4 regions of the Pelorhabdus sp. sgz311001 genome follow, and region 1 is predicted to be linked to each of the others. Evidence: riboswitches for the same ligand, from Rfam matches in the RefSeq annotation. Region 1 holds a riboswitch; each other region holds the start of a gene.

Evidence for each region. Region 1 has a riboswitch for S-adenosylmethionine ahead of AC0MXB_RS01445 (DUF2292 domain-containing protein). Riboswitches for the same ligand answer to the same signal wherever they lie in the genome.
Region 2: linked by a shared signal. The riboswitch ahead of AC0MXB_RS12915 (trans-sulfuration enzyme family protein) and the one ahead of AC0MXB_RS01445 (DUF2292 domain-containing protein) in region 1 are both predicted to bind S-adenosylmethionine.
Region 3: linked by a shared signal. The riboswitch ahead of AC0MXB_RS02220 (methionine ABC transporter ATP-binding protein) and the one ahead of AC0MXB_RS01445 (DUF2292 domain-containing protein) in region 1 are both predicted to bind S-adenosylmethionine.
Region 4: linked by a shared signal. The riboswitch ahead of metK (methionine adenosyltransferase) and the one ahead of AC0MXB_RS01445 (DUF2292 domain-containing protein) in region 1 are both predicted to bind S-adenosylmethionine.

Annotation. Positions count from the first base shown of each region.
Region 1 covers NZ_JBVXUT010000001.1:271,276-278,889, forward strand. Annotated here, with positions in the region: gene htpG (molecular chaperone HtpG) at 1-873, opposite strand, end outside; gene larE (ATP-dependent sacrificial sulfur transferase LarE) at 1,191-2,009, shown strand; SAM riboswitch class I at 2,036-2,135, shown strand; gene AC0MXB_RS01445 (DUF2292 domain-containing protein) at 2,211-2,558, shown strand; gene AC0MXB_RS01450 (N-acyl-D-amino-acid deacylase family protein) at 2,621-3,991, shown strand; gene AC0MXB_RS01455 (ATP-binding protein) at 4,144-6,168, shown strand; gene AC0MXB_RS01460 (hybrid sensor histidine kinase/response regulator) at 6,192-7,511, shown strand; gene AC0MXB_RS01465 (HDOD domain-containing protein) at 7,545-7,614, shown strand, end outside.
Region 2 covers NZ_JBVXUT010000005.1:36,948-44,561, forward strand. Annotated here, with positions in the region: gene AC0MXB_RS12890 (carboxylesterase family protein) at 1-361, opposite strand, end outside; gene AC0MXB_RS12895 (penicillin-binding transpeptidase domain-containing protein) at 428-1,237, opposite strand; gene AC0MXB_RS12900 (BlaR1 family beta-lactam sensor/signal transducer) at 1,437-3,239, opposite strand; gene AC0MXB_RS12905 (BlaI/MecI/CopY family transcriptional regulator) at 3,258-3,605, opposite strand; gene AC0MXB_RS12910 (pyridoxal phosphate-dependent aminotransferase) at 3,869-5,050, opposite strand; gene AC0MXB_RS12915 (trans-sulfuration enzyme family protein) at 5,103-6,236, opposite strand; SAM riboswitch class I at 6,335-6,438, opposite strand; gene AC0MXB_RS12920 (MetQ/NlpA family ABC transporter substrate-binding protein) at 6,511-7,350, opposite strand; gene AC0MXB_RS12925 (methionine ABC transporter permease) at 7,376-7,614, opposite strand, start outside.
Region 3 covers NZ_JBVXUT010000001.1:431,609-439,222, forward strand. Annotated here, with positions in the region: gene AC0MXB_RS02200 (DASS family sodium-coupled anion symporter) at 1-1,163, opposite strand, end outside; gene AC0MXB_RS02205 (TetR/AcrR family transcriptional regulator) at 1,335-1,973, shown strand; gene AC0MXB_RS02210 (MetQ/NlpA family ABC transporter substrate-binding protein) at 2,055-2,879, opposite strand; gene AC0MXB_RS02215 (methionine ABC transporter permease) at 2,911-3,564, opposite strand; gene AC0MXB_RS02220 (methionine ABC transporter ATP-binding protein) at 3,533-4,591, opposite strand; SAM riboswitch class I at 4,664-4,784, opposite strand; gene AC0MXB_RS02225 (YerC/YecD family TrpR-related protein) at 5,046-5,351, shown strand; gene hisZ (ATP phosphoribosyltransferase regulatory subunit) at 5,357-6,544, shown strand; gene AC0MXB_RS02235 (HD domain-containing protein) at 6,537-7,079, shown strand; gene AC0MXB_RS02240 (D-2-hydroxyacid dehydrogenase) at 7,087-7,614, opposite strand, start outside.
Region 4 covers NZ_JBVXUT010000001.1:917,508-925,121, reverse strand. Annotated here, with positions in the region: gene priA (primosomal protein N') at 1-1,065, opposite strand, end outside; gene AC0MXB_RS04805 (hypothetical protein) at 1,127-1,297, opposite strand; gene metK (methionine adenosyltransferase) at 1,366-2,556, opposite strand; SAM riboswitch class I at 2,625-2,731, opposite strand; gene coaBC (bifunctional phosphopantothenoylcysteine decarboxylase/phosphopantothenate--cysteine ligase CoaBC) at 2,781-3,989, opposite strand; gene rpoZ (DNA-directed RNA polymerase subunit omega) at 3,986-4,192, opposite strand; gene gmk (guanylate kinase) at 4,216-4,863, opposite strand; gene remA (extracellular matrix/biofilm regulator RemA) at 4,879-5,145, opposite strand; gene AC0MXB_RS04775 (YicC/YloC family endoribonuclease) at 5,190-6,074, opposite strand; gene AC0MXB_RS04770 (hypothetical protein) at 6,213-6,836, opposite strand; gene dapF (diaminopimelate epimerase) at 6,934-7,614, opposite strand, start outside.

The DNA.
Region 1 (7,614 bases):
ACGTTCATAAAAATCGAAAGGTGCATGAGCCGGGATAAAGAGCAAAGTGGTATATTCGACAGCTCCTTCAACACGAGAGTGAATGACCTCTAATGGCTCTTCCCAATCATGGAATTGACTTTGATAGAATTTTTGATATTCTTCTTGGGTAATTTCATTTTTACTACGCGACCAGAGCGGTGTCATAGAATTTAAAGTCCGCACTTCCACTGATTCTGTTTCTGGGGCATCCTCGATAACCTTTCCTTCGTTATCAAGCGGTTTTTCTTTGTGGATGAAATTCATCTTTATAGGATAGCGAATATAATCGGAATACTTCTTGATTAGATTTTGCAATGTATAGCGTTCTAGAAAATTTTCCTCGCCAGCTTCTTTACCGCAGAAGGCGTCATGAAGCGTTAAAATAATTGTAGTGCCGCGAGTGTCTTTGTCAAATTCCTCAATCGTATAAGTTCCGTCGCCTGCTGATTCCCATTTTACACCCTTTTCTTGTCCGGGAGCTCGTGTCAGAAGCGTGACTTTTTGGGCAACCATAAAGGCGGAATAAAAGCCGACACCAAATTGGCCAATCAGCTCTGTATCAGAATTTGTGCCTGATTCTTTCATTTTAGCTAAAAAGGCCTTTGTACCTGATTGAGCAATTGTACCGATAGTGGCGATGACTTCGTCATAGGTCATGCCCATGCCATTGTCAGAAATCGTTAATGTTTTTGTACTTTCATCAGGGGATAGCAGAATTTCAAAGGTATCATTTCCTTCTAGTAAATTCTGATCGGTTAACGATGCAAACCGAACTTTATCAATGGCATCCGAGGCATTGGAGACCAATTCACGCAAAAAAATCTCTTTGTTTGTATAGATGGAATGGATCATTAAATCGAGAAGTTGTTTCGTTTCAGTTTGAAATTCGCGCGTTTCTTTTGCTTTAATTTCCTGTGTCACGGTAAAGCCTCCTAAAAGTATGGTGATTCTGTACTCTATTATTTTGCGAAATTCCCAACAAAATGGCAAGTAAAAATTTCCCATATCGGGAAATTTTCATTGACAGAGTTGTAGTTCCATGCTATTTTATATTAAAACAAATACGCTAAGTAGCTGATCAGAAATACTGAAGGCTCATTGTATCTTTTGAAAAATAAGGTGCAGTGGCCTTTTTTTGTTGTTTTATTTAAATGAACGGGGGGATTGTGATGAATACTCTATCTGATAAGCTGGCGAAGCTTGAAACAATGCTTCGTAGTTATGAAAGTGTAGTCATCGGTTTTTCTGGTGGGGTCGACAGTACTTTTTTAGCCGCCGCTGCTTATAAAATATTAGGTGAAAAAGCTCTTGCAGTTACTGCTTACTCAGCAACCTTGCCGCAAAGCGAAAAAACTGCTGCTATAGCGGTAGCCAAAGAAATTGGCATTCGTCACGAGTTGCTGCCAATTGATGAACTCGCTAGCCCTGACTTTAGAGAAAATGACGCAGATCGCTGCTATCATTGTAAAACACTGCGGTTTTCTGCGTTGGTATCCTGGGCTAGACAACATGAGTTTCAATGGATACTCGAAGGATCAAATCAAGATGACCTCGGCGACTATCGACCAGGCATACAAGCTGTTTCAGAATTGGATCAAGTCGCATCGCCTCTGCTAGAAGCTGGTTTCACCAAAAAAGAAATTCGTCAACTTTCGAAAAAGTGGGGGCTGGCAACCTGGAATAAACCAAGCGCAGCCTGTTTGTCGTCTAGGGTGGCTTATGGCGAAGCGATAACTGCGGAAAAGCTTGGACAAATAGAGCAAGCCGAAGAGTATATCAGAAAGTTTTGTTCTGGTTCGATACGAGTGCGTCACCATGGGCAGGTAGCTCGCATTGAAGTCGAAGCGGAATGGATCCCCAGTTTATGTCAGGATAAAGTACGAGAGCAAATTGTAGTCGAGTTTAGGCGTCTTGGCTTTACTTTTATAACAATCGATCTTAACGGCTATCAAACAGGCAGTATGAATGCTTTGCTGCAACAGAATTGATAAAATGATATAAATTACCGAATAAACTCTTATCTAGAGTGGTCGAGGGACTGGCCCGATGACGCCCGGCAACCGGCTTTTTAGCAAGGTGCCAATTCCAGCAGGAAATTTCCTGAACGATGAGAGAAGCGCAGAAACGTAAGAGCTTCTTTCAAAGGGGCTCTTACGTTTTATTTTTTAGTCTAAGGGAGAGAAAACAGTATGCTAGAAAAACAAAATCAAATTTCGGTAAAGCAACTGGACCAGATTTTAGCTATTTTGCAGCAAGTGTATCATGGACATCTTACGCTCACTTGGCAGAATTTCCGTTTGATTCAGATTGAACGCAATGAAAAAATTCGTCCTGATGAATCGTTAGGCTCATTTCGTAAAAATAGTGAACGTAGTAAGGAGTTTAAAGCGGTGCGCAAGGGGCTGGAAGAAGCCTGTGAAGGAATTGAGTATGGTCAGGTTACTATCGTAGTGAAAACAGGGAAAGTCGTCCAGATTGATCGGACTGAAAAACAACGTTTTACTGCTTTGGCAGGACTTGATGGCGATGGTATTTAGATTAAAACCACGGTATAATGAAACAAACTTGATTCATTATCGTAGAAAGAAAGGCGGCCACCATGATCTATGACATCGTAATTAGCGATGGTTTGCTTATTGATCCTGAAAGAGGGATGCGACGACGTGGCAATATAGGAATTTTCAACGGGAAAATTGCGGCAATTACATCAGAAGAATTACAAGGACGCGAGGTTCTCTCTGTGGCAGGGCGGATTGTTTCGCCAGGATTTATTGATATTCATGGTCATGTAGATCTTGACGATTATTGCGGTGAATTATCTTTGCGGCAAGGAATTACAACAACGATTGGCGGTAATTGTGGACTTGGCCCGCTTGATATAGAAGCGTTTTTTTCCGCGCAAGAAAAGCAGGGGTTTATTCTTCATCAAGCGGAAATGATTGGTCATTCGATTAGTTTGCGAAAAGCTGTCGGAGCATTGGATCCTTTGCAGCCAGCTACGGAAGAGCAGCTACAGCAAATGGAACTCTTTGTAGAACGAGCTTTTATTGAAGGGGCCTGCGGCTTGTCACTCGGGTTAGCCTATGCGCCGGGGACATCTGAGGCAGAAGTTATACGTTTGAGCCAAATTGCCGCTCGCTATGGACGGGTTATATCAATTGACACAAGAATGATTACTGCAATTGATATGTTTTCTTTAGTGGAAGCGATCCAAATTGCACGGCAAACTGGGGCGAGAATTCAGGTGTCTCATTTAGTTTATCAATATGGTACCGGTATGGTAGCCGAGGCATTGGCGCTCATTAACCAAGCGCGCGCTAGCGGGATTGACATTCGTTTTGACAGCGGTATGTATACACAGTGGGCGACGCACATTGGAGCTGTATTATTTAATGAAGAGTCCATGGCGTTAAATGGCTGGGGATTGGAAGATATTCTTGTAGTTACCGGAAAATATAACGGTCAACGATTGACGCCCGCTATTTATGAAGAATTGCGTAATGTAGATCCAGGGGCTTCTGTAGTTGTTCTTACAGGTATTGAAGAAGAAATTTATGAGGCTTTGCGTCATCCTTTTGCTATGCCATCCACCGATACTGGCCCTTATGCTAAAGGCGAAGGCCATCCCCAGATTGCCGGTAGCTTCCCGCGTTATTTGCGTAAGCTTGTGCGTGAAAATTACGAATTGAGCTTACTTGAAGCGTTGCGCAAAGCCACGTATTTACCTGCTGAGACGTTGGGCCTTACTTATAAAGGTCGGTTGCAGGAGGGCATGGATGCTGATATTACGATTTTTGATATTCGCACGATTTGCGATAAAGCTGATTTTGGAAGACCCGATGCCTGGCCGGAAGGGATTGATTATGTTTTGCTCGATGGACAGATCGTTTTTGCTGACGGTAAAATTCTAAGTCGTTGCGCCGGTAAAGCGGTACGTTCTCATTATCCTGTTTATGATTATCAAATATAATAAAACTTATGCAGCTGCACAATAAGGCAGCTGCATTTTTCTTGGGAAAATTCAGTTATTTGATTTGATAGACAGGAGAGTGGAAAAATATGTCGAATTAAAACGGAAAAAGAAGTATGGTGTTTTGCTTATAGGAAAGGGAGGTTTGTAAGATGAACGCAAGTACTGTTTCTTGGCAACGATGGCTATGGCAGAGAAGTACATTAGTCATTCTATTATTTGCGTTTCTCTTACTTTCCTTAGTTTGGGGCGGACTTTATTATAAAATACGGGCGGAACAGCAAATTGAGATTGAGCAGGCTATAAAAGAAACAAGCAATTTTGCCCGCGCCTTTGAGGAACATTCACTTCGGACGATTCGCAGTGCCGATCAAACGGTGCTGTTTTTAAAATATCAATATGAAACAGATGGGGCGATCATTAGCATTCCTCGTTATATTAATGAGGGTCGGTTGACCAATCAGCCCTTTGTATTATTGAGCATTGCTGGCGAGAATGGTGATTTATTATTAAGCAGCCAAGTGCCTTTTGTGCCCTCTAATTTAAAAGATCGAGAACATTTTTTTGTGCATCAAAAAGCAGATACGAATCAATTATTCATTAGCAAACCTGTTCTTGGCCGATCTTCCGGTAAATGGTCGATACAAATGACACGGCGTATTAATAAGCCCGATAAATCTTTTGGCGGGGTAGTTATCGTTTCCGTTGATTTAAATTACTTTACGAACTTTTACCGTCAGGTTCATTTAGGTGATAAATCATCGATTGCCCTTGTAGGTTTTGACGGGATTGTCAGAGCTAGGCAGGCTGGCGAAGATCATACTGCAGGACAAGATTTAACGGGAAGTGCTTTGTTGCAACAAATTCAAACACAAGAGTCAGGGTCTTTTATTGGCGAAGGGGCCCTTGATCCTGTGAAGCGTATTTACAGTTATCATGTATTGCCAGATTATCCTTTGGCTGTTGTAGTGGGGATTGCCGAAGAGGAGGTTTTGGCAAGCTTACATGAAAGAATCATCGCTTACTATCAGGTCGTTGGCGCGCTTACTTTTATTCTTTTGTTGTTTATTTGTCTACTGCTCTTAGTGATACGGCGGCAAAAGCGGACAGAAATGTATTTGGCTGCCGCTCGTGACGAGCTAGAAGAGAAGGTGAAGGAGCGGACGAAACAGCTTTTTACTGTCAATGGACAACTTACGGGGAAAAACCAGGAATTGCTTGAAATCAACACCGAATTACAAAAGGAAGTCCATGATCGGGAAGCTGCCGAAGGCGAACTGAAAGTCAAAAATGTGGAACTGGAAAATGCCTACAGTGAATTGAAAAATGCGCAATCGCAAATTCTTCATCAGGAAAAAATGGCTTCGATAGGCCAGCTAGCAGCTGGAATTGCTCATGAAATTAATAATCCCTTAGGATTTGTACTTAGCAACTACGAAACCCTTGAAGAATATACAAAACGCCTTATTGAAATGATTGCTGCTTTAAAAAAGGTAGCAGAAGAAGCTAGAAATCAGGATCCTGAAAGACTGAAGCAGTCCTTACAAAACTTGAGCACCTTAATGAAAAAGAAGAAAATTGATTACATTTTAACAGATATTGAACCGGCTTTTTCGGAGAGCCTGGAAGGGCTTCAGCGGGTTGGCAGCATTGTTAAAGCCTTACGAGCCTTTTCACGTAGTGATCAAAGCGGTAGTTGGGAAGCTTATGACTTAAATGAAGGAATTCAAAGCTCACTAGTTGTTTGCCGAAATGAATTCAAATATATTGCGGCAGTAGACCTTCAGTTAGGCGATATTCCGCTGATTCAAGCTGTGGGAGGGCAGATTAATCAAGTATTGTTAAATCTGCTGCTAAATGCCGCCCAAGCAATTACTATGAAAGAAGGGGAAAGCATACCTTGGGGGAAAATCGTAATCGAGACATATGTACGCGATTCTTTTGTTTGCTGTTCGATTCGTGATAATGGTAGCGGGATACCCGAGGAAATTGGCCAAGATATTTTTAATCCCTTTTTTACGACAAAGCCTGTTGGTAGCGGTACAGGGCTTGGGCTTAGTATTTCTTACGATATTATTGTGAATAAACATCATGGTAAAATTTCATTTACAAGTAAACTGAATGAGGGTACGCAATTTTTGCTGGAATTGCCGCTAAAACAAACGGAGCAAGAATAAGAATTAACATAAGAAAGTCGGTGATGACGATGAAAATGTTAGTTGTTGATGATGAACGCTTCAATCTTACCTTAGCTAAGGATTTAATTGAGGCGCACATTCCAGGCAGTGATGTTCTAACTTGCAAACTTCCTGAAACTGTCATAGATTTGTTGCGGGATCAGGAAATTGATATTATTTTACTTGATATTGTTATGCCTAAGTTGAATGGTATGGAACTTTTACAGCAGATTCGTCGCCATGATGAATATAAGGATATTCAAATTATTATGTTTACAGGATTAACCGATAAAGAAAGTTTTCGGACTTGTTTTGAATATGGGGCCAATGATTATATTGGAAAGCCAATTGACGTTATTGAATTTACCACAAGGATGAGAGCTGCCGTAGAGGCGCGAAAACGAATTCTCATGTTGCGTGATATGTTTGATCAAATGTCTCAGCAATATCAAGAGCTGCAAGCGGTAACCCAGAAACTGAAAGAAGCGCAGTTTCATTTGATTCAGTCAGAGAAGCTAGCTTCTCTGGGGGAAATTGCCGCAGGAGTGGCTCATGAAATCAATAATCCGATTGGATTTGTCAGCAGTAATCTGGAGATTATGGCGAAATATCTTACTCGTATTCAGGAAGTTATCGAACTTTATCGATCCTTTGTTGATTTCGCTGCTGATGAGCAAAGCACCAAGGAGCAGTTGCTTGAGGTAATTCCATCTTTGCGTGAAGGCGAGAAAAGTCATAAAATCACTCGAGTATTAGCTGATTTTGGTCCGACGATTGCCGAATCGCAAGATGGTGTGAATCGTGTGGCTAAAATCGTTCGGAGTTTGCGGAATTTTGCCCGGACAGGCTTAGAAGATGAAATTGCCATGCATGATATGAATCAGATTGTAGAAGAAGCACTGTTGATTACTAAAAACGAAGTGAAATATACGGCGGAAGTAGAGAAGAACATGCAAGATTTACCTGAAATAAAATGCGATAAAGGTCAGATTGCTCAGGTATTGATGAATATTCTTGTCAATGCGTCTCATGCGATCAAAAGTCAACACAAAGAGGGCATGGGAAAAATTACGGTGGAAACGTATGTAGAGGATGTTTTTGCCGTATGTAAAATTACTGATGATGGTCCTGGCATTCCACCGGAGTATTTGACTCGAATCTTTGATCCCTTTTTTACGACCAAAGAGGTGGGCAGTGGTACTGGTCTTGGCCTTAGTATTGCTTATGGCATTATTAATAAACATGGTGGACAATTTTTAGTGGAGAGCCAGATCGGCCATGGTGCTTCATTTTTTATAAAAATTCCCTATGGAGAAAGAAATATAGATGAAGTGGTTTCATAAGCGAGAAACGGGAAAGAGGGGGACAAAAAGAAGATGGAAGATCGTATTTTATTTGTAGATGATGAAAAATCAATACTGAAAGCCATTGAGCGGCTCTTTTTTG
Region 2 (7,614 bases), on a different contig from region 1:
GAAAATCACTGCGATGTTCTGAAAACCAAGTTGGCCCATATTCTTTCACTAAATCTAAATTTTGTCCACGCAGTGAACTGCCATGTAAAAATAAAATCAGTGGCCATTGATTTGTCAGTTGGGTATATTGCGCTGGAAAAATAAGCAGGTATTGAATTCTTTGACCTCGATATGTAAAAGTACTTCTTATTTCTACAAAGTCATCAGATAGTTCGATATTTTTAGTTGTCTGTATCACTGCTGCTGGTGCAATAGGTACAGTCTTTATTTCATTATCCCTAAAGTCTTTTTGAAAAAAGTAACAGAACATGAGAAATATCAAAAAACTAGTAATGCCAACTGCCTTCTTCAAGCTCAACAACCCTTTCTATCTCCTCAGAACGCTCTTTGTTCTAATCTAATAATCCATCAGCCAGTGTCCTCACATTTACAGATAGATTCGAAGATCTCTTAGTAGTAATTTTGTAATTTCTCTGGCCTTTCCGCCAGTGGCGCCATCCATTCCCTGAATATTAGTCGCAAAAAAATAACGATTTCCGTCCTTCTCGATACAGCCAACAAACCAACCTAAAATCCATTTGTCATCTTGAAATCCCGAACCCGTCTTGCCCATAAAACGCATGCCATTGCCTTCAGAGATCGTAATATTTCTTTTTACTATGGCCACATTTTCTGAAGCAACAGGTAACTTGCCAGCATATAATTTGTGCAATAAGTCGACTTGTTCACGAGCTGATATCTGTAAGGAAGATCGTAGCCAGAACGTGGTTAAACCGCCAGATATATCCTGATTCCCATACTGTATCTTGTCAAGAAACGCTTGCATTCTCTCCTTTCCGATCCGTCTGGCAAGTTCCTTAAAGTACCAGACAACGGAATCTCTCGTAGCCGATGATAATGTTTGATCATGATTCCAAGCAGGAAAATCATACCTCGTTCCATCCCATTTAAATAAAGTATATACATCCTCCTGATCAACAACGCCTGTTTCTAGCCCCGCAAGCGAATTATAAATTTTAAATGTAGAACACGGCGATAAGCGCTGTACACTTTGCACTTTATTGAAAACGGTATACTGATTCTTCGCGTCATCATACAGAACAAAGGTGCCTGTAGTAAAGCCATTAAAGTACTTCCCCAAGTCTTCCCGTTCAACTAAATCTGCCGCACTCAGTTTAGCCATAGAGTTAAAACACAAAAAAGTAACGACCAAGCATACTAAAGGCCATTTTTTCATATCCAACATCCTTTCTTTATAGGTGATTCTATTTTTAACATTTTCCTTATCGCAATAAGACTACACTTGTAGTCTATAAGCAGAATATTACACTTGTAATCTATCTGTGTCAATGCAAATTCTGAGAAATTAAAAGTTCCGTCTACTAAGTACAGACAAAGAAAAAACGCAAGGTATACTGACCCTGCGTTTTAAAATTCTATAAAATATTTTCAGCTTTTAGGATAGCTAAAGTTATATTTTTAGCATTAGCACCATCCGCTGCTTCTTTGCCTTGGATATTTGTTGCAAAGATATAGGTTCTGCCATTATTCTTCACAAAACCAACAAACCAGCCGTTAATGTTTTTGCCATTCACATTACCAGTACCGGTTTTACCATATAAAGCGAAATGGTCCTGCTCAAATAGCTTGATGGCATTTTTGACGATATCAATATTTTCCGGCGAAAAAGGCATGTCGTAAGTACATAATTTTTTAAGGATTTCAACTTGTTCTTGAGGAGAAATTTTCAGAGAAGATTCTATCCAAAAATCCTTAATGCCTCCCGAGAGATCATGATTACCGTAACCAGTTTGTTTTAAATAGTTCTCAAGCCTCGCTTTGCCGACTGACGAATCAACCCTCTGAAAATACCAATTCACAGAGTACCTCATAGCCGATTTTAACGTCTGATCTCTATTCCATGGTTCAATTGGGAATAAAGTTCCATCCCAGGCTAACAGCGTATTATCCTTTGTTAAAACTCCCGTCTCAAGACCAATTAAAGAGCTAATAATTTTATAGGTTGAATCCGGCGATATCTTTTCATTATTATTATCGTCATGATATACCAGATAATGGTCTTTTTCTAGATCAAGTAAAACAAAAGCCCCATTATAACCTTGAAAATAACTGCTTAAATCCTTATAAACGATACTTTGCTTTTCTTGTGGCGGTTCGACGAATGAAGCTGCCCCAGATACATCCCTGGCGCTTGTTAGAACAAAACCACTAAACAGCAAAAAGAAAAATACTTCCAAAATCAATTTGGCTGTAGTCCTTTTTTGATAGAAAGCAATCCTTGATAATCGATCCTTAATATGTTTTTTGCTACTAATGAATCCGGCTGTTGTAAAAGAGTTCTCTTGAGATGAGTATCTCTCCAAAAAAGCAATAATCGCGGCGCCATAATAGTGGCATTCTTCTGGTTCCAATAAACTGAGTACTGACGCATCGCAAGCCAATTCCCGATCCTGACGCATTTGATAAAAAGCATACCAAATAAGCGGGTTGAACCAGTGAATGATCTGGAAAAAAGCGATAATCCAATTGACATAAAGATCTTTGCGTTGAAGATGGGCTAGTTCATGGAGAAAAATATAACGTAGATCCGCCTTACTCAAAAACTGAACCATGCCCATTGGCAAAACTAGATGTGACTGCCAAAGTCCAACTATTCTTGGACTTTGAAATTCTTTTGACTCGACCAAAATTGGATTATGCTTTACATTTACCAATTTCTTGCATTCATTCAATAGGTTTAGCACGTCTTTATCTCGAACTTGTGGACTATTCTTTATGATAGCTTGCAGTTTCATAGTGGATCGAATCATATAGCAAGTAAAAATAACTACACCAATAAGCCAAACCAAAAATATCATTTCATTTTCATTATCAAAGAAAGCCCTGTTCATTGATACATAATAATCATCGCTATCGTTCGCGAATTTGTTTATGGAAAACTTTCTATTCACAGTCGACTCAACAGCTACAGATTGACTGGGTTTAAAATAATCAGCACTTTGGGTAACTACATAGTTGAAAACATTAAATATACTTAAAGGGCTTTCTGGCGCAAAGGGAATTAACAATTTTCCAATCAATAGAAACCATATCAGGTACTGCCAGTTTGCCCCTAAGCGATGTTTAGAGACCAAACGAACCACCAGTATTAAGCCGACTAAACCACTCCCTATCAGCGAAGAATATAGCAACCAATGAACAAAAGAATCGAGTCCCATAAAGAGACCTCCCTTGCTTTATTTTTTCTTTTGATCTAGGATGCGTTTCAGTTCAGCTATTTCTTCTTTTGACAATTGCTGTTCCTCTAAAAAATTGGCAAACATCACATTCAAAGCGCCAGAAAATACTTTGTCTAAAAAGGACTGGCTTTCCGCTTTTATACAATCGACTTCGGCCACAAGGGGATAATACACATATTCCCGGCCTTCGACATGAAAAGCGACGGCTTGTTTCTTTACCAGTCTTCCCAACATTGTTTTAACGGTCTTGGGCTTCCATGGCATAATCCCTTCGATTTGCTTAATGACTTGGTTGGCTGTAAGCGGTGCCTTTGCCCATAAAATCTTCATAACTTGCCATTCCATGTCCGAGATTTGCGGTAACGTTTTCAAAGCTTTCCACTCCTAAAGATTACAATTGTAATTATAAATAATATACCCCTTGTAAGACTTCCTGTCAAAAATCAAATATTGTTTAAACCAATGCACTATTTTTTTAAACACATAAGATGAACTGTTACGGTCAAATAAAAAACAACAGTAAAAGTTATGAATCAACCTGGACATAACAAAAGTGCATTTATGCCCTAGCGTAGGCACAAATGCACTTTTTATCAACAGTACGTTTTCTACTTATGCTGTAAACTTACTTTCTTCAATCTTGCTACAGCCGCTTCTAATGTTTCGATTTTTTTGCAGTAGCAAAACCGAATAAAAGTATGGGCATCAGCGCTGTCGGGACGATAAAAACTGGAACCAGGTACCGGCGCAACACCAATTTCCCGGGTTAGATAGAAGGAAAATTCTACATCATCGTGCCACCCTAAAGAACGAATATCCGCCATAATGTAATAAGCTCCCTGCGGTTTTACACAACGAAGACCAACTGATTCTAGCGCTCCTAGGAGCAAATCACGGCGCTCGGCGTAAAAATCTCCTAGCTCCTGATAGTAAGAGTCCGGAAACCGCAAAGCTGCGGCAGAAGCAACCTGTAAGGGGGCAGCAGCGCCAACGGTTAAAAAGTCATGAACTTTACGAATCGAATCCGTAATTTCCGGGGAAGCAATCACATAGCCAATACGCCAGCCAGTCACACTATAAGTTTTTGAGGTGCTGTTAATAATAATCGTCCGCTCAGCCATCCCAGGCAGATTATAGAGAGGAATATGTTTGGCACCATCATAAAGGATATATTCGTAAATTTCGTCAGTAATTGCCAAAACGTCATACTTTTGACATAACTCAGCAATCACTTGTAATTCTTCCGCTGAAAACACTTTACCTGTAGGATTATGAGGCGTATTAATAATAATCGCTCTCGTCTTATCAGAAAAAGCTGCTTTTAATTCATCTAAGTCGAGGTGAAAATCCGGGGTATGGAGCGTCACATATTTGGGAGTCGCGCCGCATAAAACAGCATCAGCGCCATAATTCTCATAAAAAGGTTCAAAAACAATGACTTCATCGCCAGGATTAATCGTCGCAAGTAAGGTCGCGATCATTCCTTCCGTGGAGCCGCAGCAAACGGTAATTTGTTTTTCCGGATCAATTTCGATACCATATTCTTTTTTTACTTTTGCCGTAATGCCATCGCGTAAATCCTTGGTTCCCCAGGTAATCGCATATTGATTATGATCATTAAAAATTGCGTCAGCCGCAGCTTGTTTAATCGCATCAGGCGCTGGAAAATCGGGAAAGCCTTGCGCCAGGTTAATCGCGCCATGTTTTACAGCTACGCGTGTCATATCACGGATCACTGATTCCGTAAAATGACTTGCTTTTTCTGAAGCGTACTTTTGAATTCTCTGCATAATTTCTTCGTCTCCTTTTTCCTCACACCTGTTAATAGTCATAAAACAATTTTTATTCCAAAGCCTGATCTAGATCGGCAATAATATCTGCTACATCTTCCACGCCGACAGATAAACGAAGCAAGCAATCATCAATGCCCAATTTTTCTCTTGTTTCCACTGGAATATCAGCATGGGTCTGTTTCGCCGGAAAAGTAATCAATGTCTCAACACCGCCGAGGCTTTCGGCAAATTGAATGAACTTCACTTTTTCCAGTACTTGCAGCACAAGTTCCGGTCGCTTCACCGTAAAAGAAACCATACCGCCATAACCAGAAGCTTGCTTATCTTGAACCGCCTTGCCGGGATGCTCCGCCAGACCAGGATAATAGACTTTCGTTACATGACGATGCTGATTGAGCCATTCAGCTACAGCCTGAGCATTCTCATTGTGACGCTGCATCCGAAGCGCTAAGGTTTTCATGCCGCGAATCAACAGCCAGCTATCGCCAGGACTTAAAATATTGCCTGTAGCATTCTGGATATATTGAATTTTTTCAGCTAGTTCTGGATCTTTGGCTACAACAAGACCGCATAATAAATCATTATGGCCCGCTAAATATTTCGTACCACTGTGAAGTACAATATCGGCGCCCAGTTCTAAGGGGCGCTGTAGACAGGGCGTTAAAAAGGTATTATCAACAATCAAATGAATGCCTTTCGATTTCGTAAGCCTTGCGGTTGCCGCAATATCAACAATACTCATTAACGGATTGGTCGGCGTCTCAATCAAAACTGCCTTAGTATTAGCTTGGATGGCTGCCGCAATATTCTCTACATCAGTAGCATCAACATAAGTTGCTGTCAAGCCAAAGGGAGCAAACACTTTATCAATGACGCGATAAGTTCCGCCATAACAATCTTGAATCACCACTATGTGATCGCCAGCCTTGTACAACATCAAGACTGCTGTAATGGCCGCCATCCCAGTCGCAAAAGCATAACCGCCTGCACCATTTTCTAAAATTGCGATTCCCTTTTCCAAAACTTCTCGCGTCGGATTCTTGGTTCGCGTATAATCATAACCAGTACTTTGTCCCACTGCGGGATGGGCAAAAGATGCTGTTTGATAAATCGGCGTACTAATTGCTCCGGTTTTCTCATCGCTGCGTACACCAATGTGCACAATTTTCGAATTCAATTTCATGATTTTCCTCCATCCTGTTGTAAAACTCATTTTAGAAACAGTTACTACAATGCATACAAAAAGTCCCTTTCCATGAGGAAAGGGACATAACTTCCTTTCTCTCATCTTTCAGGATTTCTCCTGCTGGATTTAGCACCTTACGCGTAAAAACGCCGGTTGCCGGGTGTCATCGGGCCAGTCCCTCGACCACTCTTGATAAGAGTTTCGCTATGAAATTGTTAATAGTGTAACATTGCTTTATCTTTCTGTCAATGGAATGGAGTATAATTTTTTTCTAAAAAGCGGCAACTACAGCTACGCCATATTTATCTTGAATAAATTTCTTCACCTCTGGCGAAGTTAAATATTCAGCAATTTTTTTGATTTCCGGGCGATTTTCATCCCCTTTTCTTACGACAAGATCATTGGCATAAGGGGAATTAGCATCTTCACGAAATAAAGCTGTTTTAGGATCTATTTTTGCTTCTAAGACATAATTGGTATTAATAACAGCTCCATCGACATCAGGCAAAGCTCTAGTCAGTTGTGCCGGATCGACCTCAACAAATTTTAAGTTTTTCGGATTTTCGATAATATCACGCGGTGTCGCGGCAAAAGTAGCTAACCCTTCTTTTAATTTGATTAATCCATTGGCCTGGAGCAAAATAAGCCCCCGATATTCGTTGGAAGGGTTATTCGATATTGCGATAGTAGCGCCATTTTTCAAGTCATCCTTTGATTTAATTTTCTGTGAATAAAAACCAATTGGTTCTACGTGAACCTTAGCTGCTACTGTAAAATCATAACCTTTTTCCTTCGCAACAGACTCAAGATAAGGCAAATGTTGAAAATAATTACCATCAATCTGTTTATTCTGCAGAGCAGGATTTAATTGCCCTTCATCATCTAAGACAACGACCTCTAAATTAATTCCTTCTGCTTTTAATTTTGGTTTAATAAAATTTAAGATTTCAGCATGAGGCACAACGGCTGCACCAATTTTGACAGTCACTTCTGATTTTCCTGCAGTCTGAGTGCTTTCTTTTTTGTCGCTGCCGCAGCCTCCCATACTAGTGGCTAATGCAACAACACCAAGTATGATAATCAGTTTTTTCCAGCTTTTCTTTATGAACATCCCCATCATCCTTCTCTCTTATCCTTTATTCAAACTTATACCGCTTACGATTAATCCGCCTAGCGAGCCAATCACCTCCCCATTGAATTCCTTGTACTAAAATGACTAAAATAATAACAGTGGCAATCATCACATCATCACGATAACGCATATAACCAAAGCGAATCGCGAGACTTCCGAGACCGCCAGCGCCAATAGCGCCAGCCACAGCAGTAAAACCAGTAATCGCAATAATTGCCAGCGTGACACCCCGGACTAAAGAAG
Region 3 (7,614 bases), 160 kb from region 1:
AAGGCTGCTAACACAGCTAAGATAATTAGAGCCGGCATTGTTTTTAAACCAAAGAGAACCACAATGATTTTGGCAAGCCAAGCCGCTGCTTTTGTGGAAAGTAAGGCAGAGCCTAAACTAATTCCAACACCAAACAGGATAAGCGTACCCCAGGGAATTCTGGCCTGCGCTTCTTTCCAGGACATGATGCCAATTTTCGGTAAGAGCATGAGTGAAATGATGGCAAGAGTCGTAGTTGATGTGTCAAAGGGATGGACAATTTTTTCGGTTGACCAGAGAAAGAGCAGTACAAACGACATGGTTAACAGCTTTTTTTCGGCAATGCTCATTGGTCCGAGATCGGCGAGCGCTTTAGCAATTGCTTCTTTACCGCCAGGAACTTCCTCCATTTCCGGCGGCATCAGCTTTAGTAGAACAAAGTATAGCGCTGCTGACATCAGGATCGCAAAGGGCGCTGCGGCGAGAAACCAATCCATCCAGGAAATATAAACGCCAAGTTGTTTTTCGATAAAACCGAGAGCAATCATGTTTTGTGCGGCAGCTGTTTTAATGCCTACATTCCAGATGCTGTCAGCCTGAGCTGTGGCGATCATCATAACCGCAGCAAAGCGGCTTTTACGATCTACGCCGAAAGCTGTAATAATCCCTAAAACAATAGGGACGAGGCAGGAGACGCGGGCTGTTGTACTTGGCACAAAGAAGCTGAGAATAAAGCCGACCGTAATTACGCCCATAAGTACGCGGTTTGTTTTTGCACCAATTTTGGAAAGAACGACAAGAGCGATGCGTTTATCAAGGCCTGTCTGCATCATCGCGGCAGCTAAAAAGAGTGCGCCGCCGACAAGGGCTAGGGCTGTATTAGAGAAGCCGCCAAGCGCTAGGGTTAAGGCATTGGATGTTCCTAATAGTAGGGCAGGCTTTGCCGGATCAGGCGCCATGCCTAATAGAAAAGCCATCAAACTTAAAATAATAGCGCCGCTGACCGGATAGGAAATGGCATCTGTCATCCAAACAATGACGGAAAATACCAGAATAGCCAGCATGCGATGACCAGCAGTGGGCAGGTCTGCTGGGGTAGGCATAATCAGTACGATAGCCATGGCGAGAAGAGAAATAATAAGACCGTATTTTTGCCCGAAAGATTCCTTTGCTTCATTTGTCATAAGAAAGATTTCACTCCTTTACTGTGATGTACATGTATACATATATACGTATATTATGCAAAAAAGAGTCAAATCCTCCTGCTTGTGTAATTTTTGTTTTACTGAACCTGCATTGACAGAGAAGTCTTGAATTTCTATAATAGATTATAGATATTTTTCACGGAGGTGCCCATGGCAGAACAAGCAGCAATTGATCCAACAGCAGTAGACATGCGCACGAAACGAGAGCAAATTTTAGATGCTGCTTACACGGTGTTTTCTCAAAAAGGCTACCATCGGGCTACAGTAGATGAGATCATTGCTCTAGCTGATACGGGAAAGGGAACTGTTTATAATTATTTTCATAATAAGGAACAACTCTTCTACACTCTAGTCACTGAGCGGAGTCGGCCCTTTGAAGAAGCTGCTAAGAAGATCGTAGAGAGTGCAAGGGATCCACTGGAGAAGATCAAAATCCTGATTCGTCTTTATCTTGAATTTTACGTTAAAAATGCTGATTTATGGCGTGTATTTATGCATGAAATGCGTGGCTTTTCCAGTAGCGTATCTCTTTCGGAAAAGCAGTGCGATAAATATCGAGAATGTTTTAAAGCAACAATTTCGCTATTGGAAAAAGTGTTAGAAGAAGGAATTGAAAAAAAAGCTTTCCGAACATGTCAGGCAGACCGAACAGCGTATTGCTTATTTAGCGTGATTTTAACGATGGTTTTTCAGAAATTTGCTGCTGATGGCCCAGACAGTTTGGAACAGAGTGCTTGTATGATTGCTGATACTTTTTTCTATGGAATTGTAAATCGCGGAACGAATTGAATGAAATAAGAAAGAAACAGGGTTTTTCAAATCGCTTTTAGCGTTTGAAAAACCCTGTTTTGTTTGATTGGCTCTATTTATTTACCAGGCGGCAATAACCGAACCTTTGAAGTGGTCTTTAATGAAAGCTTTCATTTCATCAGATTGGTATATTTTAACGAGTTTTTGATAGTCTGGATTTTCTTTATCTTTGCCTCTTACAGCAATAATATTAGCATAAGGCGATTCGCCGCCTTCTAAGGCAATGGCATCTTTTAAGGGATTCAGTCCGGCTGTAACGGCGTAGTTTGTATTGATGGCAGCTGCATCGATATCATCAAGGGAACGGGGAATCTGGGCGGCATCTAGTTCTTTTACTTTTAAGTGTTTGGGATTTTCGGCAATATCAGCCGCTGTTGCGGTAAGACCGGCATTAGGTTTTAATTTAATTACACCTTTTTGTTCGAGCAACAGCAGGCCCCGACCGCCATTGGTCGGATCATTTGGAACAGCGATTGTAGCGCCATCAGGCAACTGCGAAAGGTCCTTTACTTTTTTGGAGTAGATACCCATCGGGAAAATGACTGTTTTACCGATATTCACAATATCATAGCCGCGGTCTTTAATAATATTTTTTAAATAAGGATCATGTTGGAAACTATTTACATCAATGTCGCCCTGCTGGAGCGCTACGTTAGGCTGGATATAATCGTTGAACTCAACAACTTGGATTTTAAGACCTTGTTTTTCTGCTAACTTTTTGACTTCATCCATTAACTCAGCATGGGGGCCGGCAGTTACACCGACTTTAATGACCTTGTCCTTAGAGGAATCGGCGGCATTTTTACTGTCGCCGCAACCAGCGGTAAAGGCAAGTGTTGTAATGAGACTAAGACCAAGGCAAAGCAATTTCAATGGCTTTTTCATGAATTTCCCTCCTGATTTTTAGTTTTGAAATTTAGCGTTTATTGACGCGGCGGGCAAAAAGATCACCGCAAGATTGAACAAGTTGGACCATCACAATCAAAATAATAACAGTAATCAACATGATATCGCCGCGGAACCGTTGATAGCCGTAACGAATTGCCAAATCGCCGAGACCGCCGCCGCCGATTGCTCCGGCCATAGCGGAATAGCCGATTAAGTTGATGATCGTAATCGTAAGACCTAAAATAATACCAGACATGGCTTCAGGTAATAGTACTTTCGTAATGATCTGAAAAGGCGAAGCCCCCATGGATTGAGCAGCTTCAATCAGTCCTTGATCGACTTCCTTTAACGCCGATTCGATGATGCGGCCCACAAAAGGAATAGCGGCAATGCTTAAGGGGACAATGGCTGCATTGGTGCCGATCGATGTTCCGGCAATTATACGAGTAAGGGGAATGATCGCTACCATTAAAATAATGAAAGGGACGGAACGTGTTGCATTGACAATCGAACCTAATATGCGGTTTAAAGCTGGTTTTTCTAAGATATGTCCTTTATTCGTGGCGACAAGAATGACGCCAAGGGGTATGCCGAGAATCGTAGCAATGGCTGTTGAAATGATGACCATATATACGGTTTGTCCAAAAGACTCAGCCAGCAATTGAAGTATTTCTTGCGACATAGCCGATCACCTCGATTCCTAAATCTTTAGTTTGTAGATACTTTAAGGCGCTTTCAATATTTTCTTTAACGCCTGACAGTTCAATTACAAGAGTCCCGTAAGGCGTGCTGTCAATATGGTCAATATTGCCATAGAGAATGCTAGCGTCTACATTGAAACGACGAATTAAGCTTGCAATAATAGGCTCTTCAGCAGAAGCGCCGATAAAGGAAAGTTTTACGAGCAGATTATCACCAGTGACGCTCTCTTGGCGGATTTCACGATCGCTTAAGAGTTCGTCTAGATTATTTTGCTCTAAAGTACTGATAAAATCACGAGTTGTAGCTGATTGCGGATTAGTGAAGATATCTAAGACCGGTCCTTCTTCGACAATATGACCATTTTCAATTACAGCAACGCGGTGACAGATTTCTTTGATGACATGCATTTCGTGAGTGATAAGAACAATAGTAAGGTCTAATTTTTTATTAATACTTTTTAACAGCTGTAAAATCGAGTGAGTCGTTTGCGGGTCGAGCGCCGAGGTGGCTTCATCGCACAACAGAACCTTTGGTTGACTAGCTAGAGCGCGGGCGATGCCGACACGCTGTTTTTGGCCGCCGCTAAGCTGGGAAGGATACTGATTTGCTTTATCAGCTAAGCCGACAAGCTCTAAGAGCGGCAAAACCGCATTTTTAATTTCATTCTTACTTTTTCCGGCTAGCTCTAGCGGAAAGGCCACGTTGTCGAATACGGTACGGGAAGAAAGTAAATTAAAATGTTGGAAAATCATACTAATCTGCTTGCGAGCATCGCGAAGCTGTTTTTCGGTTAAGACCGTGAGATCTTGGCCAGCGACGAGAACTTCGCCTTCTGTCGGTCTTTCCAGCATGTTCATGCAACGGACTAAGGTGCTTTTGCCAGCGCCGCTCTTACCAATAATGCCGAAAATTTCTCCTTTTTCTACGGTAAGATTAATGTTTTCTAACGCGGGTATAGAACCAGCATCAGACTGGTATACTTTGGAGAGGTTTTTCAAAGTAATCATACATGTCACTTCCTTTACAAAATAGAAAACCTCTGCTCAGGGAGCAGAGGAAGTTAGCTTGTCATAGCAATCGCTTCATCTGCCAGGATATCATCCTGTAGGAATTGGCACCGTTCGTATTATACATATTTGCAAAATACGATGGTTGCCGCAGCTTCATTGGGCCAGTCCCTCAGCCAACTCTTGATGAATTACAAGTGTATGCAGTTGTTAGAATTGATAATAGCAAAGGATAGAATGTCTGTCAAGGGAGAAGTAATAAAAAAGTATATATTGAATATTCGAGCTATTTATAATGAGTTTAGTATCAGTTTAGTTGAAATTTTATAAATTAAAGAATAAAAGTGATAAAAAGAAAAAGAGATAAAGAATTAAAGGAAAGCAGGAACTGTTATTTCTTATACCGAATAACCGAATAAAGGAAACACATAAGAAAATGATGGGGGTTCAAGCTATGTCCATTAATCAAAAAATACAGGATCCGCATACGGATCAATTATTTAGAGCAATTCTTTCCATTGAGACACTAGAGGAGTGTTATCAGTTTTTTGAGGATATTTGTACAATCAGCGAACTCAAAGCAATGGCGCAGCGACTGGAAGTAGCCCGAATGTTGGAAAAAGGAGCTATTTATGACGATATTGTAGAAAAAACCGGGGCAAGTACTGCCACGATCAGCCGTGTCAAGCGTTGTCTCTATTACGGGGCTGATGGCTATCGGACAATTTTGCCGCGAATTGAAGCAGAGGAGAAGGAATAGAGTCTATGAAAACAGCGCAGTTTTTACCTCAAATTGCTTACGGAACGCGCGACTTTTTGCCGCAGGAGGCGAAACGCAAACGGATTTTAGAAGATCGGTTAGCTCAGCTTTTTGACAAATGGGGCTATGATGAAGTCATTACGCCGACCTTTGAGTATTGGGAAACTTTATCGATTGCTTCTGAAAGCAATTCTTACGAGCAAAATGTATTTAAATTTTTTGATCAAACCAATCGTTTGCTTGTACTTCGGCCGGAAATGACGACGCCCATGGCTAGAGTTGCAGCGACCCGTCTCAAAGAAAATGAAGCGCCGCTACGGTTAAGCTATATTGCCAGTGTCTTTCGGCAGGAGGAGTATCAGGCTGGCCGACAATGCGAATTCCATCAGGCTGGCGTAGAACTTATGGGTGTGCCCGGTCCAGAGGCTGATGCCGAAATTATTGCCTTGGCGGTAGAATCGCTTGCCGCCTGCGGCTTAAAAGAATTTCAGTTGAGCCTTGGTCACATGCAGTTTATTAGCGGCATGATGGCGGCAAGTCATTTGTCAAGCAGTCAGAAACAAAACCTGAAGAGACTCTTAATGTCTCGCGATCTCGTGGCGCTGCAAGCTGCTGTAACTGAGTCCAATCTGCCTGAGAATATCCAAAAGACGCTACTGGAACTGCCGCTTCTCCACGGTCGCGAAGAACTTTTGGCGAAAGCGGAAAAATTGGCCAATACGAAAGAAAGTGCTCAGGCGCTTTCTGATTTAACGCATATTTTCGAGCTTTTAAAAAGCTATGGCGTAGCCAAGTATGTAGAATTTGACCTTGGCATGATCCGCGATTTCGACTATTATACGGGAGTTGTTTTTGAAGGCTATACGCCGGGTCTTGGCTTTCCTGTATGCGGCGGCGGCCGCTATGATCAATTGCTGGCCTCGTTTGGACCAGGTGCGCCTGCTACTGGTTTCGCCCTAGGTATGGAGCGAGTTTTACTGGCTTTAGAGCGGCAGGCCGCAGAAGTGGCTGTTGCCAAAGAGAATGTGTACATTGCTTGGCAAGACGGCGCTAGTGCTAAGGCGATCGCAAAAGCTTCCGCCCTTAGAAGTGAAGGTCGTCGTGTTGCCATGGCGCTTTGGGCGCAGGAGCGCGCCGAGGCTGAGAAAACCATGCAAGAAAAAGGCTATAGTGAGTTGATTTATTGTGACTAGCTGGCAACAGCGAATTCGCCAGCTTACAGCGGCTCTTGCCGCTGTGTTAACAGCGGAGGATCATCAGTTTGTACAGGAATATTTACAAGAAAAGGAACGAGCCTTATTTTATCAAATGAATCTTCCCGATCAATATCATGCCCTACAAGTCGCCTATAGCGCTCGTCGTTTGGCAGTTTCTCATACAAAAAGCCGCTCTATTCAGCTGAATTTGCTGATTAGAGCGGCATTGCTGCATGATGTGGGACGATTGAAAGGCGATGTGACGACTTTCGATAAAATATGGACAGTCTTATTTGACTGTTTTTGGGAAAAGAGGGGAAGAAAGTGGGCCAGTCAGACAGCACTACCGCGAGATCATTGGCGACGGGCTTTATATCTGCATTATTGTCATGGCGAAGTGGGCGCTGATCGACTGCAAAGGCTAGGGTGCGACGAATTGCTTGTAGCTCTTGTCCGCGTTCATCATTGGTCGCCGCGGGAAACGGATTCGTTAGAACTTAGCTTGCTGCGGCAGGCTGATGAATTGCATTAATAGTTTTTCAGTAACCCTTGATTGGATCAATCTGATTGCATAATTCGCCTTTAGCAATAAACCGCGACAGGTTATCAGCAAAAAGTTTAATGGCTCGATCCAGATAATAAGGTGATAGCGCTGCTACATGGGGCGTGATGATAACATTTTCCATATCCCAAAGCGGACTGTCTGACGGCAATGGTTCTACAGGAAAGACATCAAGTCCGGCGCCTTGAATCACACCCTCTTGGAGGGCTGCAATCAAATCTTGTTCAACGACGACGGGGCCGCGGGCAATATTAATAAAATAGGCTGTTTGTTTCATGGCGTCGAAGTGTTTTTGCGAAAAGAAATTTTCTGTTTCGGCAATGAGCGGTAGTGCCGCTACTACGTAATCACAATGCGATAGCATCTCAAAAATTTCATCAGGATGATAGAGACGATCAACAAAAATTTCTGTCGTCATTTCTCGTTTGGTAGCTACTACATTCATGCCGAAGCATTTTGCTTTTTTAGCAATTTCTCGGCCAATACTTCCCAGGCCGACAATACC
Region 4 (7,614 bases), 650 kb from region 1:
ATCCTCGCCAAATCGTTCCTTAAAACGCCGGACAATTTGCCCTGTCAATGCGATTTCCGGCACAAGCATAATAACCTGCTGTCCCAGTCGCCGCGCTTCTGCTGCAGCCGCCAGATAAACTTCTGTTTTGCCACTGCCGGTTACGCCATGAAGCAAAAAAGTTTGCTGCACTTTTACGGCCAACGAAGGAATTATTTTCGCAAGCGCGTCCTGTTGTTCCTTCGTATAAACAGGCGGAGTGCCCATAATGGCAGTTTCACCGTAACTACGGCGAAAAGTCCGTACTTCCTTGAAAGTAATCCAGCCCTCTTCTTGCAACCGTTTGACAGCGTCCCACTGAACGCCCTGATTCTTCAAATCAGACCACATAACACAGCCCTGCTGTACAAAGTCAATAACCTTCTTCTGGGCAGGACGACGCGACCAATTTACAGTCTTCCCTTGATCAGACAAAGCAGCACAAATTGCCAATACCTTATCAGTTTTTTCGTTTGCCGTCCGACTTGTAATAATTTTTGTTGTAATGACTTTAGCACGCAAGAGAAACTGCAAATCTTTTTTCGAATAAAACGGCAGTTTCATGAGTTCTGCTTCTGTTTTTAAGTTTGATGAACATATTGCTTCATAAAGCGATCTTTGGGTCAAAGAAAGCTCCTGCAAAACCTGCTTTAACTCTGGCAAATCCGCCAAGTTTTCCTGATAGCCTCGCTTTGTTTTTATCGTATTTTTCCCTGGCACGAATAGTCTGAGTGTATCGCTGAGCGAACATAAATAATAATCAGCAAGCTGCCGAGCTGTTTCTAGCATACTTTCATCAAACCACGGTGTTTCATCAAGTACTTCCCGAATGGGTTTTAACGTCTCTTCGTCAAGGTCTTCGCCTGCTGCTGCTATCAAATCATTAGCTGATAGAACAGCTACTACAAAGCCTTCTACCATACGAGGGCCAAAGGGAACGAGAACACGACAGCCCCTTGCTACCTCCCAGCCTTCTGGAACCAGATAAGTAAAGGGACGATCAAGCCTTCTTACCGTTATATTTACAACAACCTGAGCATAGGTCATATTTTCCACCACGCATAAAAGTAAGGAGACTAAGAAATAGTCTCCTTATAAAATCCGATTTCTAAAATTCAATTCGCTCAAACTCGGCAAAATCCTGCTCCCAATTCCACCAGCTTGGTAAATTGCAGGAGAGAGGATCTTCCTGGGTAAACCAATCTTCCTCATAACAGTAAGGCATCTGTGGTGCGTAACGATGAAGACGGTTCTTAGCGCACGAGGAAAATCGTTTCATAATATCATCTCCTGACTATAAAATAAAGCAGCCTTTATAGTATAGCCAAGTATGATGAAATTATGGCTTTATAGACCAGCTTCCTGGCGTAAAATAGCAGCCTTGTCTGTTTTCTCCCAAGGAAGGTTCAGATCGTTACGGCCAAAATGACCATAAGCAGCCGTCTGTTTATAAATCGGACGACGTAAATCCAGCATTTTTATGATGCCAGCAGGACGCAAATCAAAATGTTTCTGTACTAAAGCAGCGATAACAGCGTCATCCACTTTGCCTGTTTCAAAGGTTTCTACCATAACTGAAACAGGACGAGCTACGCCAATCGCATAAGCAAGCTGAATTTCGCATTTATCAGCAAGGCCGGCGGCAACAATATTTTTTGCCACATAACGAGCTGCATAGGCGCCAGAGCGGTCTACTTTTGTAGGATCCTTACCGGAAAAAGCGCCGCCGCCATGACGAGCCATGCCGCCATAAGTATCAACAATAATTTTACGGCCTGTTAAGCCAGCGTCACCCTGTGGACCGCCAATAACAAAACGGCCCGTCGGATTAATATAATATTTAGTTTTATCATCAAGCAGTTCCGTTGGTACGATTGGTTTAATCACATGTGCGATTAAATCCTGTTCAATTGTTTTTAGTTCCACTTCCGGGCCATGTTGGGTTGAAATGACAATCGTATCAATGCGTACAGGCTTGCCATTTACATATTCTACCGTAACTTGTGTTTTTCCATCAGGACGCAAGTAAGGCAGTGTTCCATTTTTACGAACTTCCGATAAATGACGTGATAATTTGTGCGCTAAGGAAATTGGCAAAGGCATATAATCATCGGTTTCATTCGTAGCATAACCAAACATCATGCCTTGGTCGCCAGCGCCAATTGCTTCAATTTCATCCATTTCTCCCTGTTTCGCTTCCAACGCTTTATCAACACCCATAGCAATATCAGGCGACTGTTCGTCGATCGACACAAGGACGCCGCAAGTATCACCGTCAAAACCAAATTTTGCCCGAGTATAACCAATCTCTTTTACGGTGTTGCGGACAACTTTAGGAATATCGGCATAGCACTGCGTCGTAATTTCACCGGCTACATGGACTTGACCGGTAGTTACCAGCGTTTCACAGGCAACGCGAGCAAAAGGATCTTGTTCTAAAATAGCATCTAAAATGCCGTCAGAAATCTGATCAGCTATTTTATCAGGATGTCCTTCTGTAACTGATTCTGATGTAAATAAAACACGTTTTTCTTTCAAAAAAAGCCCTCCTCTATTGTGCTGTTTAAAAAAGAAAAACTCCCTAAATGGGAGTTTAATCATTCGCTCTCCCATCTCGCAAGAATTTCTCGCCGGAATTGGCACCGTTTTAGCTTGTACTAAATGGTTGCCGCGGTATCATTGGGCCTGTCCCTCCACCAACTCTTGATGAGTAAAATATAAAATTTTCACAAGAGCAATTGTATAGTAGAATGGCAAAAAAATCAAGAGCTTTTTTGCAGAATTGTGAAAACATGATCTAATATTTGATCAGCCAAAGCCTCTTTCGTCATCTGCGGTAATTCGACTATGGCGCCATCACGGAATAAAAGCTTGGCTATATTCGTGTCAACATTAAATCCGGCGCCTGGCTGTGATACGTCATTCGCTACAATAAGATCAAGATTCTTCTCTACTAGTTTTTTCGCTGCATAAGCTTCTACATTCTGCGTTTCCGCCGCAAAGCCTACGAGAATCTGTTTTTCTTTTATAGTACCCAATTCGCGTAAAATATCCGGATTGCGCTCTAATTCAATGATTAAATTCCCGTCATTTTTCTTGATTTTATGAGTAGCTACCGTTACTGGACGATAATCAGATACAGCGGCTGCCTTAATGACGACATCGCAAGTCGTAAAATATTTTAGCACTTCTTGCTGCATTTCTTTGGCGCTCTCAACAGAACAAAAAGTAACGCCATCAGGTTGCGGCAAACTGGAAGGACCTGATACTAAAATAACTTTGGCTCCCTGTTTTACCGCTTGCGCCGCAATAGCATAGCCCATTTTCCCGCTAGATCGATTACCAATATAGCGAACAGGATCAATGGCTTCACGCGTGCCAGCTGCTGTAACTAAAATGGTCTTACCAAGAAGCGGCTTCTTTTGCGCAAAAAAGTTTTGTACAAAAGCGACAATTTCCAAAGGTTCCGCTAACCGTCCCACTCCTTCAGTGCCACAGGCCAATAGGCCGCTGCCTGGCGAAATAAAGTGGTAACCAAGCTCTTTTAAAGTGGCCATATTTTTTTGCACAACAGGATTGCAATACATATTCGTATTCATCGCCGGAGCAACAATAACGGGAGCTTTTGTCGCCATCACTGTCGTAGACAGCATATCATCAGCAATCCCATTCGCAATCTTGCCCAAAATATTAGCGGTAGCCGGAACAATCAAAAACGCATCGGCTAACGTCGCCAGTGCAATGTGTTCGACATTCCAATGCTTCGCTTCGCTCCACATGCTGACAACAACAGGGTTGCCGCTCATTTCCTGAAACGTAAGCGCACTGACGAATTTCGCTGCCGATTCCGTCATAATCACATGAACATTGGCACCGGCTTTTTTTAATTTACTTACTACATCAACCGCTTTATAAACAGCAATGCCGCCTGTAACGCCTAGCACAATATTCTTGCCTTGAATTGACACTATTTAATACCTGCCTTTGTCCGCTCGTAGGAAACTTTACCTAAAGCGACTTCTTCGAGCGCCATTGTTACCGGTTTATTGGAACGACAGTCGATCAAGGTTGGTTCCCCATCCATAATCTGTCTGGCCCGTTTCGCCGCCAGTACGACTAAAGTGTATTTACTATCTACCTTGTTTACGAGTAAATCAAGCGATGGATATATCATGTTTGAAAATCTCCTTCCTAAAATCAGCCTGGTAATTCTTCATCTTCGTCGATACTGCCAAACAGGCAAATATGTTCAAGTAACGCCTCATTACGAATAATGCGACAGTGCTCCGCCTGCATAATAGCCTCAACCTGACTTACCGCCTTCGCCACTACATCATTGACAATGACATAATCATATTCATGGGCAAAGGTAAGTTCTTCTTTGACGCATTTCATACGCCGCTCAATAACCGCTTCACTATCAGTTCCCCGCCCAACAATACGGTGTTCTAATTCCGTAAGCGACGGCGGCAATATGTAAATGAAAACGCCTTGCGGAAAAGATTCTTTGACTTTCATTGCGCCTTGAATATCAATCTCTAAGATGACATCTTGGCCAGCCTGTAGTTTTTCTTCAACAAATTGTCGCGGCGTTCCGTAATAATTACCATAAACTTCCGCCCATTCCAACAAGTTTTGTTGCTCACGCATCGTCAAAAACTCTTCCTGCGAAACAAACCAATAATTGACTCCATTTTCCTCCCCAACCCGCATCGGTCTTGTAGTAACCGATACAGAGTAGTGAAGTGTAGCTGAAGCTTTTCGAAGTAACTCTTTACAAATTGTTCCCTTGCCGGCTCCAGAGGGGCCGGAAAGAACAAGTAGCGCTCCCTGACGCCGCGTCATACCTGTATATCCCCCTTATTCCTGTACATCTTCAGCACTATCTTTGCTTGACAACCGATGCGCGACAGTTTCTGGCTGAACTGCTGAAAGGATCACATGATCGCTATCAACAATAATCACAGCACGAGTTCGCCGTCCATAAGTCGCATCAATCAGCATACCACGGTCACGCGCTTCTTGAATAATGCGTTTAATCGGCGCCGATTCAGGACTCACGATGGAAATAATCCGGTTAGCTGATACAATATTACCAAAACCAATATTAATTAATTTGATTTCCATATTCTGATTCCTCCTGCAAAATTCTTGCAAAACCATCTATATTACTACTCTATGTTTTGGATTTGCTCTCTGATCTTCTCAATCTCACTTTTCATTTCCACAACGAGTGTAGCAATCTGATAATCATTGGCTTTAGAAGCAATCGTATTTGTTTCGCGATTAAATTCCTGCACTAAAAAATCAAGCTTTCGACCTACAGCCTCGCCACTATTTAAAATGGTCATAAACTGATCAAAATGACTTTTTAAACGGACAATTTCCTCGGTGATTGAAATACGGTCAGCAAATAAAGCAACTTCTTGCAACAGCCGACCTTCATCAATTTGCACCGCCACAGGCTGTAAAAACTCATTCATCCGTTCCGAAATTTTTTGCCGATAATCACTGACAACCTGCGGCGCCCGCACTTCAATCTTCGCCAAAATTTCCTTCATGTCGGCAATCCGTCTGATAAAATCAGCCTCAATATTATCGCCTTCAGCAGTCCGCATACTCATAAGGTTCTGAATGGCCGCATCAGCGGCAGCGGCAATTTTTGGCCAAAGCACAGAAACATCCTCACGTACTTCTTCTACCTTCAGCACGTCAGGATAGCGGGAAATTTGACTGACTGATTCACTTGCTGTCATATTAAGTAGTGTCGCCAAATCGCTTATCGCCTTATGGTAAGCGATTGCCAGCTCTTTGTCAACCCTTACACTGCGCTTTGCTTCGCCATATTCTTCTACTGTAATAAAAACGTCAATCCGACCTCTGGCAAGGCTTGCGGCAATCTTGCGGCGTATCTTATCTTCCAGTGAAGCTAAATTTTTCGGCATGCGAACTACAATTTCATTATATCGATGATTCACTGCTTTAATTTCTATACTAAGTCGGTGGCTTTCATCAAGAAATTCGCCCCGACCAAACCCTGTCATACTTTTAAGCACTAATCTGCACCATCCCTTACCATGGAGTATTGTAAGCAAAAAAAACGAATTCATGCTTTGATTATCAATCTATTTCGAGCTTTTTCGTGGATTTCCTTTTTTCTAAGAAAAAAGGGGGAAATCTCCCCCTCGCTTTCTCTAACGAATTTTTTTCATATCAAAGAAAAAACGGTATTTCTTCTCTTTATTCGCCACGCATAAAATTACAGGGCGATCATGAGAAATCCCCTCATCAGGGAAATAGTAGTAAGCTGCAAACAAATAAAGCTGGCGCGGTTTCGGCGCTCCCGCTACGGGAGCAGAACTTGGCGCAACCACTTTAAGCTCACTGGGCAAATTGGACTGAACAGGAGAAAAAATCTTCTGATCTTGTTCCAGCCACACAGCAACGCCTTGTGGTAAGGTCGAATCGGTTTGGTACAACTGAACAGCAAAGGTTAAAAACCCGGCATAGTCCTGCCAAAGCTTTTCTCCCTCTGGCACATAGACAGGCAAATGATCAGCCAGTTTATTTCTAGCATCAATTGCTACTACGAGAAAGGGCGTATAGCAATAAGCCTGATCCACGCTGTCGTTTAGTTTTTGCGTCTTTTCTTCATAAGAGCGCCAAGGCGCCATGAAATCATCATCACTTAAATGGACGCCCTTAATGGCATAAGTCTGTGCTGCGCCGCTATCATTAGCAGAGGCGGCCGCAAAGACATTCGAGCACCAGAAAATCAAACCTAATAGAGCACCGAGTGCTTTCGCATACTTGTTCATAGGTTCACTCTCCCACACACAGACTTTACTTATTCTATTACACCATTTCTCTGACTTTTCCCTCTTTTTTCATATTATTTCATCAATGAAACTTCTTTTATACTTTTCGATGATACACACCAGAGTAAACCTCAACAGCCGGACCAGACATATAAATATGGTTATCGGCGCGCCATTCCACAGTTAAGTCACCGCCGTCTAAATGAACAAGAGCTTCTCGCTGCGTCCTTCCGGTCAAAACAGCTGCAACTAAAGTAGCGCTTGTTCCCGTGCCACAGGCGAGCGTAATGCCAGCACCTCTTTCCCAAACACGCATACGCATTTCCTTGGGACCTAGAACTTCCACAAATTCTACATTGGTCTTGCGGGGAAAATAAGGATGCGTTTCGATGACTGGTCCGACTTTAGTCAAATCAACGGTAGCCATATCGTCAACAAAAATTACACAATGAGGATTTCCCATAGACACGCATGTTGCCAAATACTCTTTTCCATCAGCGACAATTGCTATATTTACAGCTTGACTATCGCCATCGCCGGTCATAGGAATTTCTTTTCTTAACAGACGGGGTTCACCCATATCAACACAAACCGTCTCAATCTTGCCATCTTTCATAATCAGTTCGGGACGAATCACGCCAGCTAAGGTTTCCAACGTAATTTTCGTTTTCGTTGTGAGACCATATTCATAGACATAACGGGCAACACAACGCGTCACATTGCCGCACATTTCCGCTTCGCTGCCATCAGAGTTAAAAATTCGCATGCGGAAATCTTC